2 linked regions of the Actinoplanes teichomyceticus ATCC 31121 genome follow. The protein of the gene in region 2 interacts with the protein of the main gene of each other region in a pairwise test. Links are inferred from orthologs where the notes say so. Each region holds a gene or a part of one and is shown on either strand. Other genes may lie near its edges.

Region 1 (4,708 bases), 7.2 Mb from region 2 along the record:
CGCGCAGGAGGGCCGCCCGGCCGAGTTCGACGCGCTCTGCGAGGGCGGGACGAACTTCAACGGGTTCTACGGCCACGGCATCGTGGACGCGTACGCGGCGGTCGGCGGCCGCTGATCGTCCCTCGACGACCGCCCCGTCCGTGTCCCGCGGGCGGGGCGGTCGTCCCCGGCGCCGGGTCGGTACCCTTGTACGGTGACTCTGCGCCTGTACGACACCGCGACCCGATCGGTCCGGGACTTCGTCCCGATGACGCCCGGTCAGGTGGGGATCTACCTGTGTGGCGTCACCGTGCAGTCACCTCCGCACATCGGTCACCTGCGGTCCGCCGTCAACTACGACGTGCTGCGCCGCTGGCTGCTGCACACCGGGCTGGAGGTCGCCTTCGTCCGCAACGTCACCGACGTGGACGACAAGATCCTGCAGAAGTCGCTGGAGCAGCAGAGGCCGTACTGGGCCATCGCCTACGCGAACCGGCTCCTGCTGGACCGCGACTACCGCGCGCTCAACGTGCTGGCCCCCACCTACGAGCCGCTGGCCACCGGGCACATCACCGAGATGCACGACCTGATCGCCGCGCTGATCGAGCGCGGTCACGCGTACCCGTCCGCGGCCGCCAACGGCGACGTCTACTTCGACGTCGGCTCCTTCCCGGAGTACGGCGCGCTGTCCGGGCAGAAACCGGACGACATGCGGTCGGCCGGCGACGCGCCGGAGCGCGACAAGCGCGACGTGCGCGACTTCGCCCTGTGGAAAGGCGTCAAGGCGGACGAGCCGCAGGACGCGTACTGGCCGTCCCCGTGGGGGCGGGGCCGTCCCGGCTGGCACATCGAGTGCTCCGCGATGGCCCGGCGCTATCTCGGCGACGAGTTCGACATCCACGGCGGCGGCCTCGACCTGACCTTCCCGCACCACGAGAACGAGCAGGCCCAGTCCCGGGCGGCCGGGCTCGGGTTCGCCCGGTTCTGGGTGCACCACGCGCTGCTGAACCTGGGCGACTCCAAGATGAGCAAGTCGCTGGGCAACGTGATCGACCTGACCGCGGTGACCGAGGCCGGCATCCGCCCGGTCGAGCTGCGCTACTACCTGGGCAGCCCGCACTACCGCTCGCGGATCGACTACACCGACGACGCGCTGCGCGAGGCCGCGGTGGCGTACAAGCGGATCGAGGGTTTCGTGCAGCGCGCGGCCGAGATCGTCGGCCCGGGCCGGCCCAAGGCGGTCCCGCCGGCGTTCGCCGAGGCGATGAACGACGACCTGAACACCTCGGCGGCGCTCGCGGTGGTGCACGACACCATCCGGGAGGGCAACACCGCCCTGACCGCCGGTGACGAGCCGGCGATCCGCGGCGCGCTGACCGCGGTCCGCGCCATGCTGGGGGTGCTGGGCCTCGACCCGCTCGACGACGCCTGGGGTGGCGGCGAGGGCGGCAACGACCTGAAGCCGGTGGTCGACTCGCTGGTCGCCCTGGCTCTGGAACAGCGGGCGCAGGCCCGGGCACGGAAGGACTGGGCGGCCGCCGATCAGGTGCGCGACCAGCTCAAGAACGCGGGTATTCAGGTGGAGGACACTCCGGCCGGTCCGCGCTGGACGGTAGGAGAGCAGCACTGATGCCGGGTAATTCACAGAACGCGAGCAAGCGGGCGACCGCCAAGAAGGGCGCCCCGGTCGGCTCGGGCGGCAAGAACCGCGCCAGGCTCAAGGGGCGCGGCAAGACCCTGCCGGCCGACGAGCGGCCCTGGCACAAGGCGTACTCGGGCACCGAGAAACTGCCCGACAAGACCGCGCGCAAGCAGGAGAAGGAGCGCCGCGCGGCGGCGGCCGAGGGCCGCGCGCCCAAGGTCGGCATGCCCGGTACCAAGGACACCACGTGGGGTCGCGGCGGTGGCCGGGGCGCCGGTGTCAGCCGTCCCAGCGCCGTGCGGGGTGGCCGGGCGGCCGGTCCGCGCGGCCCGCGGGTCGCGCCGGGCCGCAAGTCCAACCCCACCAAGGAAGGCCCCGAGCTGCTGCTCGGCCGCAACCCGGTGGTGGAGGCGCTGCGCGCGCTGGTGCCGGCCACGGCGCTGTACGTGGCGCAGGGCATCGACATCGACGAGCGGGTCGCCGAGATCGTCCGGACCTCCGCCGACCGGGGCATCCCGATCCTGGAGGTCAGCCGCAACGAGCTGGACCGGATGACCGGCGGGGTGCTGCACCAGGGTGTCGGCCTGCAGGTGCCGCCGTTCGCGTACGAGGACTTCGACGACCTGGTCGCCGCCGCCCTGGAGCAGACGTCGCCGCTGCTGGTGGCCCTGGACGGGATCACCGACCCGCGCAACGTGGGCGCGGTGATCCGGTCGGTGGCCGCGTTCGGCGGGCACGGCGTGTTCCTGACCGAGCGGCGGGCCGCCGGCATCACCGCGACCGCCTGGCGCACCAGCGCCGGCGCGGCCGCCCGCGTGCCGGTCTCCCAGGTCGTCAACCTGACCCGGGCGATCAAGTCGGCGCAGAAGGCCGGTTTCACCGCGATCGGCCTGGACGCCGACGGCGAGACCGACCTCTACCAGCTGGAGGCGGCGATCGGGCCGCTGATCGTGGTGGTCGGCTCGGAGGGGCGGGGCCTGTCCCGGCTCGTCGGCGAGACCTGCGACCTGCGGGTGCGCATCCCGATGGCCTCCGACGTGGAGTCGCTGAACGCCAGCGTCGCCGCCGCCGTCACCCTCGCCGAGGTGTCCCGCCGCCGCATGCGGGCCTGACGTCGTACGGAAAAAGGGCCCGGCGATCAACCGCCGGGCCCTTTTCCATGTCTCCGCCAGCCGGAATTCCCCCGGCGTCGCCCCCAGCAGACCCGAGCGACTCCGGGCGTCACTTCCGCCGCACCGGCAGCAACCCGAATCGGGCGAGGAACGAAGCCCGACCCGGCCCAGCCGCCGCAACCTCCGTAACGCGGGGGTACGGGGGTCGGCCCCGGGCAGAATGCGTGCGCGGCCGAGGTCCGCGCACTCCGCGGACACCGGGCGGCCGCCGCCGAGCCCCCGGTCGGGATCGAACCGACGACCTCCCGTTTACAAGACGGGTGCTCTGGCCAGCTGAGCTACAGGGGCGAATGGCCTCAGCATAACGTCCCGACCCGCGGCCGCCATCTTGGCAGGTCGGTCAAAAACAAATACGGTGGCGGGGCTGTTCCTTCTACTCGGATCGTCCGGCACGTTCCTGCCGGTGGAAAGGAAGTCGATTCACCATGGCTACCGTCACGTACGAGAAGGCCTCCCGGATCTACCCGGGTTCCGAGCGCCCCGCGGTCAACGAGCTGAACCTCGAGATCGGCGACGGCGAGTTCCTCGTCCTGGTCGGCCCGTCCGGTTGTGGTAAGTCCACCAGCCTGCGCATGCTCGCCGGCCTGGAGGATGTCGACCGCGGCCGCATCCTGATCAACGACAAGGACGTCACCCACCTGCCGCCGAAGTCCCGTGACATCGCCATGGTGTTCCAGAACTACGCGCTGTACCCGCACATGACGGTGTACGAGAACATGGCGTTCGCCCTGAAGCTGCGCAAGACGCCGAAGGCGGAGATCGACCGCGCGGTCAAGGAGGCGGCTTCGCTGCTGCAGCTGGAGGAGTACCTGTCGCGTAAGCCGAAGGCGCTCTCCGGTGGTCAGCGTCAGCGTGTCGCGATGGGCCGCGCGATCGTCCGGCAGCCGCAGGTGTTCCTCATGGACGAGCCGCTGTCGAACCTGGACGCGAAGCTGCGTGTGCAGACCCGCTCGCAGATCGCCACGCTGCAGGCGAAGCTCGGTGTCACCACCGTCTACGTCACCCACGACCAGGTCGAGGCCATGACCATGGGGCACCGGGTGGCGGTCATGCTGGACGGCGTGCTGCAGCAGGTGGACACCCCACGGGCGCTCTACGACACCCCCGGCAACGTCTTCGTCGCCGGCTTCATGGGCTCCCCGGCCATGAACATCAAGACCGTGCCGCTGACCGAGGCGGGCGCCAGCTTCGGCGCGCTGACCGTCCCGCTGACCCGCGAGCAGGTCGCCACCGCGCAGAACGGCGGGGACGGCAAGGTCACCATCGGTTTCCGCCCGGAGGCCGCCGCCGTCGTCACCGAGTCGGCCGGCGCGCTGCCGATCAAGGTCGACCTGGTGGAGGACCTGGGTTCGGACGCGAACGTGTACGGCCACGCCGACCTGGCGGGCGGCTCGGAGCGGTTCGTGGTCCGGACCGAGCGGCGCTACATGCCGCACATGGGCGAGACCGTCTACATCAAGCCGAACCCGGAGGCGATCCACGTCTTCCACGCCGGTACCGGCGTCCGGGTCTGATCTGACGTTCCACGGTGAGGCCGCCCGTCGCCGGGCGGCCTTTTCCGTGGGTACGGACGTTCTCCGCCGGCCGGGAGCGGTCCGGACCGGCGGGACGGCGTCCGTGGCCGGCTCAGCCGGCCGGGAGGAATCCCTCCGCCCGCAGCCACGCCTCGCACGCCGGTGCCCAGCGCGCCGTGTGCGGGATGTGGAGGTCGCCGTGCGCGCCGTAGGCGACGCCGTCCGCCAGGCCGAGCCCGTGCCGCCCGCGGGGATAGATGTGCAGTTCGACCGGGATGCCGGCGTGGAACAGGGCGGTCGCGTAGGCGAGCGCGTTCGGGAATCCGGGCGGGTCCTCGGCGGTGGCCCAGAGGAACGTCGGCCCGGTGCCGGCGTCGACGTTGCGGGCCGGCGACAGTTCG
Region 2 (4,443 bases):
GGCCGAACGCGTGGGTCTGTTCGACGGTGGTCAGCTTCACGAGATCTTCTCCAGGAACGGGATCAGGGCCGCGTTCACCTCGTCGGCCTTCTCCAGCATCACAACGTGCCCGCTGTTCTCGACCTTCAGCAGCTCGGCCTCGGGCAGCTGCTCGATGATCTGCTCGGAGTGAGTGACCGGGGTGAGGTAGTCCCGGGTGCCGACGACCACCAGCACCGGGACGCCGCGCAGCGCGGACAGCGCCGGCAGCCGGCTGTGCCGGTAGAGCGTGTTCAGATATTTGGTGAGCGTCTCCACCGAGGTGCGGGAGTTCATGCTCTCCACGAAGGTGACCAGCGTGGGGCTGGGCCGGGCCTCGCCGAAGCCGTACCGCCGGGTGAGCAGCCAGGCCAGGTCGGAGGAGGCCACCCGGGCCCGGTCGATGGTGCCGCCGCCCAGCCGGGCCGCCTTGTCCCAGAGCGGGAAGAACGGCGCGCTGGCCCGGGCCACCACGTTCGTCACACCCAGCGTGGCCTTGTCGAACAGGCCGGCCGAGGTGGACATCAGCACCACGCCGACCACCCGGTTGCCGAACCACTCCGGGTACTGCTCGGCGAACGCCATGATGGTCATGCCGCCCATCGAGTGCCCGACCAGGATGATGCGCCCGTCCGGAACGGTCGCGTCGAGCACCGCGGCCAGCGACCGGCCCAGGGCGGCGATGTCGTACGTCCCGGAGTGCAGCTTGCTGGAGCGGCCGTGCCCGGGCTGGTCGTAGAAGACCAGCCGGTGCTCGCCGCGCTCGGCGAGCACCTTGCGCTGGAAGTAGAAGGTGCCCATGTCCAGGGCGAAGCCGTGCACGAAGACGATCGTCGGCTTCCCCTCGTCCGCGCCCGCGCGCTCCTCCCCGGCCACGCCCGCGCGCCCCTCCCCGGCCACGCCCGCGCGCCCCTCCCCGGCCACGCCCGCGCGCCCCTCCCCGGCCACGCCGGGCCGCCCTGCCGCGGGCGCGCCCGGCTGCCCGGGCAGCACGATCTCCACGTGCAGCTCCGTGCCGTCCGCCGCGGTCACCGTCAGCTGCTCGTCGAACGGCTGCGCGCCGAACGGCTCGTCGACATACGGGTCACCGGGCTTGTTGACCGAGCGGCGCACCAGCACCCGCTCGACGGCGAACGCGGTGGCCAGCCCGGCCGCCGCGACACCGAGCACGGCGCCGGCCACCCCGGCCCGCCGCGCCGCCCGCGACGGGCTCACGCGACCTCCCCGGTGTAGACCCGGGGCACCCGGCTGCTGCCGAACCGGGTGACGATCTCGTAGTTGATGGTGCCGGTCGCCGCCGCCCAGTCGTCGGCGGTCGGGGCGCCGTCGTCGCCCGGGCCGAACAGGGTGGCCACGTCGCCGGGCGCCACCGGGGCGTCGCCGACGTCCACCACCACCTGGTCCATGCAGACCCGGCCGGCGATCCGCGCGGTGGTCCCGCCGATCCGCACCGGGCCGGCGCTGGACGCGTGCCGGGGCACCCCGTCGCCGTAGCCCAGGGGGACGACGGCCAGGGTGGTCTCCGCGGCGGTGTGGTAGGTCAGGCCGTACGACACGCCCTGGCCGGCCGGCACCCGCTTGGTCATGGTCACCCGGGCGCGGGCGGTCATCGCCGGGCGCAGCCCGTAGGTGCGGCCGGCGATCGGGGACAGCCCGTACGCCGCGATGCCGACCCGGACCAGGTCGAAGTGGGCGTCCGGACGGGTCAGGGTGGCCGCCGAGTTGGCGATGTGCCGGTACCGCGGGGTCAGCGCATACTCCCCGGCCAGGGCCAGCCCGGCGGTGAAGGCGGCGAGCTGCCGGTCGATCGACTCGTGCCCCGGGTCGTCGGCGCACGCCAGGTGGCTCCACACCCCGACAACTTCCAGGTCGCCGTCGGCCTGCGCCTTGGCCGCCGCCTCGAACAGCGCCGGCCACCCGGCGGGCGCCGCCCCGCCGCGGGCCAGCCCGGTGTCCAGCTTCAGGTGCACCCGGGCGGTCCGCCCGGCCCGGCGCGCGGCCGTGACCAGCTCGCCGAGCAGGCCGGGGGTGGCGGCGCTCAGGTCGATCCCGGCCGCGACCCCCTCGTGCAGCGGCAGCCCGGGCGCGATCAGCCAGGCCAGCACCCGCGCCTCGAGACCGGCCCGGCGCAGCTGGAGCGCCTCGTCGAGGGTGGCCACCCCGAGCCAGGTCGCGCCGCCGGCCACCGCGGCCCGGGCGGCCGGGACCATGCCGTGGCCGTAGCCGTCGGCCTTGACGGCGACCAGCACCTCGGCGGAGGTGCCGGCGCGCAGCATCGCGACATTGTCCCGGATGGCGTCCAGATCGACACGGACTTCGGCCTGCCACATGCCATCCACCCTACTGAGGGGTACGACAGTTTCCCCCGGACCGGGTGGTCACCCCAGCAGAGCGGCCAGGACCGGGCGCACGGCCGCGGCGATGTCCGGCGCGGTCACCGGCCCGGCCAGCGCCGCGTGGCGGCCCGCCAGGCCGTGCACGTACGCCGCGGCCACCGCCGCCCGGACCGCCGGCACGCCGGCCGCCAGCAGCGACCCGAGCAAGCCGGCCAGGACGTCGCCGCTGCCCGCGGTGGCCAGCGCCGCGGTGCCGGTGGGATTGGCCCAGATCTCGCCGCCCGGGGACGCCACGATCGTCCGGTCGCCCTTGAGCAGCACCACGGCATTGGTCCAGGCGGCCAGCCGGGCCGCCGCGCCCATCCGGTCGGCGCCCGGCGCCTCCCCGGCCAGCCGCTTGAACTCGCCGTCGTGCGGGGTCAGCACCAGCGGCGCGTCCCGGCGCAGGTCCTCGGCGTGCTCGCCGCCGACCAGCAGGGTGATCGCGTCCGCGTCCAGCAGCACCGGCAGCGGGGTGGCCAGCACGCTGCGCAGCTCGGTACGCGCGGCGTGGTCGGTGCCCAGCCCGGAGCCGCAGGCCCAGGCCTGCACCCGGCCGGCGTCGCCCACCCGCGGCGCGGCCACCACCGACGGGTGGGCGCGGACCACCTCCCGGTGGGCGCTGCCGGCGTAGCGCACCATCCCGGCCGGCCCCGCCAGCGCCCCGGCCGTGGACAGCAGCGCGGCGCCCGGGTACCGCGCCGAGCCGGTGGCCAGGCCGACCACGCCGCGGGTGTACTTGTCCGAGGCCGCCCCCGGCCGGGGCCACCAGGCCGCGACGTCGGCCGCCTCGGCCACCCGCACCGCCGGATCGGTGACCAGCACCGGTCCCAGCCCGATGTCGACCAGCTCGACCTGCCCGCAGCGGGGCGCCGCCGGACCGGCCACGTGGGCCGGCTTCAGGCAGCCGAAGGTCACCGTGACGTCCGCGGTCACCGCCTCGCCCGGCACGTCGCCGGTGTCCACGGCCACCCCGCTGGGCACATCCACGGCCACCACCGGGGGCCGCTGCCCGGTCCGGCCGCGCAGCTCGCCGAGCCGGCTCACCAGCGCCGCGGCCGCCGGGCGCAGACCGCCGGCCGCGCCGATCCCGACGATGCCGTCGAGCACCAGGTCGGCCCGGGCGGGCAGGTCGGTCGTGGTGAATCCACCGGACCGGCGCAGCGCGGCCAACCCGGCCAGATGCACCCGGTCCGGGGTGAGCAGCAGTGCACGCACCTGAGCGCCGCGGGCGGCCAGCGCCGCGCCGGCGTAGAGCGTGTCGCCGCCGTTGTCGCCGCTGCCGACCAGCAGCAGCACCCGGGCGCCGTAGACGCCGCCGGTGTCCCCGAGCAGCAGCGCGCAGCGCCGGGCCAGGCCGGCCGCGGCCCGCCGCATCAGCGTGCCCTCCGGCAGCGTCGCCATCAGGGTCTGCTCCGCCGCGCGTACGTCCGCGACCCGCCATGCCTGCCGCATGCGTCGTCCCTCCTAGGCCTCGGCGACCACCATCGCGGACGCGATCCCGCCGTCGTGCGACAGCGACAGGTGCCACCGGCTGATGCCGCGCTCGGTCGCGGCGGCGGCGACCGTACCCGAAACGGTCAACCAGGGACGGCCGTCCGGGTCGCTGACGATCTCGCAGTCGTGCCAGCGCAGCCCGGCCGGGGCGCCCAGCGCCTTGGCCACCGCCTCCTTGGCGGCGAACCGGGCGGCCAGCGACTCCGCCGAGCGCGGGTTGCCCGACCCGGTCAGCCGCTCCGCCTCGGTGAACAGGCGGTCGGCGAGCAGCGGGGTCCGATCGAGCGCACGGGCGAAGCGGTCCACCAGGACGACGTCGATGCCGACAGACACGATCACAACGGACACCCTAACGGTCCCCGCCGCCCTGTGGACATGCTGCGCAGCGTTGTCCACAGGGGTCCCCGGCGGCTTCGGGAACCGCCTACCGTCGGCGCGTCCGTCCCCGGCCCAGGAGGTTGCCGCCATGAATCCCGATCTCGACGTGGACACCGGTCAGCTGCGCCGTGCCGCCTCCGCGGTCGCCGGCGCCGCGTCGCGGGTGCGGGAGGCG

What was found. The genes of interacting proteins can lie anywhere in the genome.
Region 1: the proteins of ACTEI_RS03275 (region 2) and rlmB interact in binary tests that used the Escherichia coli proteins (3 or more experiments, as listed by UniProt). The link is inferred for Actinoplanes teichomyceticus ATCC 31121 from one-to-one orthologs.

The regions. Positions count from the first base shown.
Region 1 is NZ_CP023865.1:7,875,431-7,880,138, reverse strand. Bases 672-3,670 are described here. They hold rlmB (23S rRNA (guanosine(2251)-2'-O)-methyltransferase RlmB), read left to right. Parts: upstream 672-1,608; coding sequence 1,609-2,733; downstream 2,734-3,670. Other genes in these bases: ACTEI_RS34725 (ABC transporter ATP-binding protein), read left to right, coding at 3,219-3,670; cysS (cysteine--tRNA ligase), read left to right, coding at 672-1,609. Also shown: ACTEI_RS34745 (S8 family serine peptidase), read left to right, coding at 1-115; more of cysS, read left to right, coding at 194-671; more of ACTEI_RS34725, read left to right, coding at 3,671-4,307; ACTEI_RS34720 (alpha/beta hydrolase), read right to left, coding at 4,420-4,708. UniProt on the Escherichia coli protein: Specifically methylates the ribose of guanosine 2251 in 23S rRNA.
Region 2 is NZ_CP023865.1:695,750-700,192, reverse strand. Bases 1,623-4,443 are described here. They hold ACTEI_RS03275 (NAD(P)H-hydrate dehydratase), read right to left. Parts: upstream 3,849-4,443; coding sequence 2,397-3,848; downstream 1,623-2,396. Other genes in these bases: ACTEI_RS03265 (hypothetical protein), read left to right, coding at 4,357-4,443; ACTEI_RS03270 (holo-ACP synthase), read right to left, coding at 3,861-4,229; alr (alanine racemase), read right to left, coding at 1,623-2,348. In the rest of the region: tRNA (adenosine(37)-N6)-threonylcarbamoyltransferase complex ATPase subunit type 1 TsaE, read right to left, coding at 1-40; more of alr, read right to left, coding at 1,230-1,622. UniProt on the Escherichia coli protein: Bifunctional enzyme that catalyzes the epimerization of the S- and R-forms of NAD(P)HX and the dehydration of the S-form of NAD(P)HX at the expense of ADP, which is converted to AMP.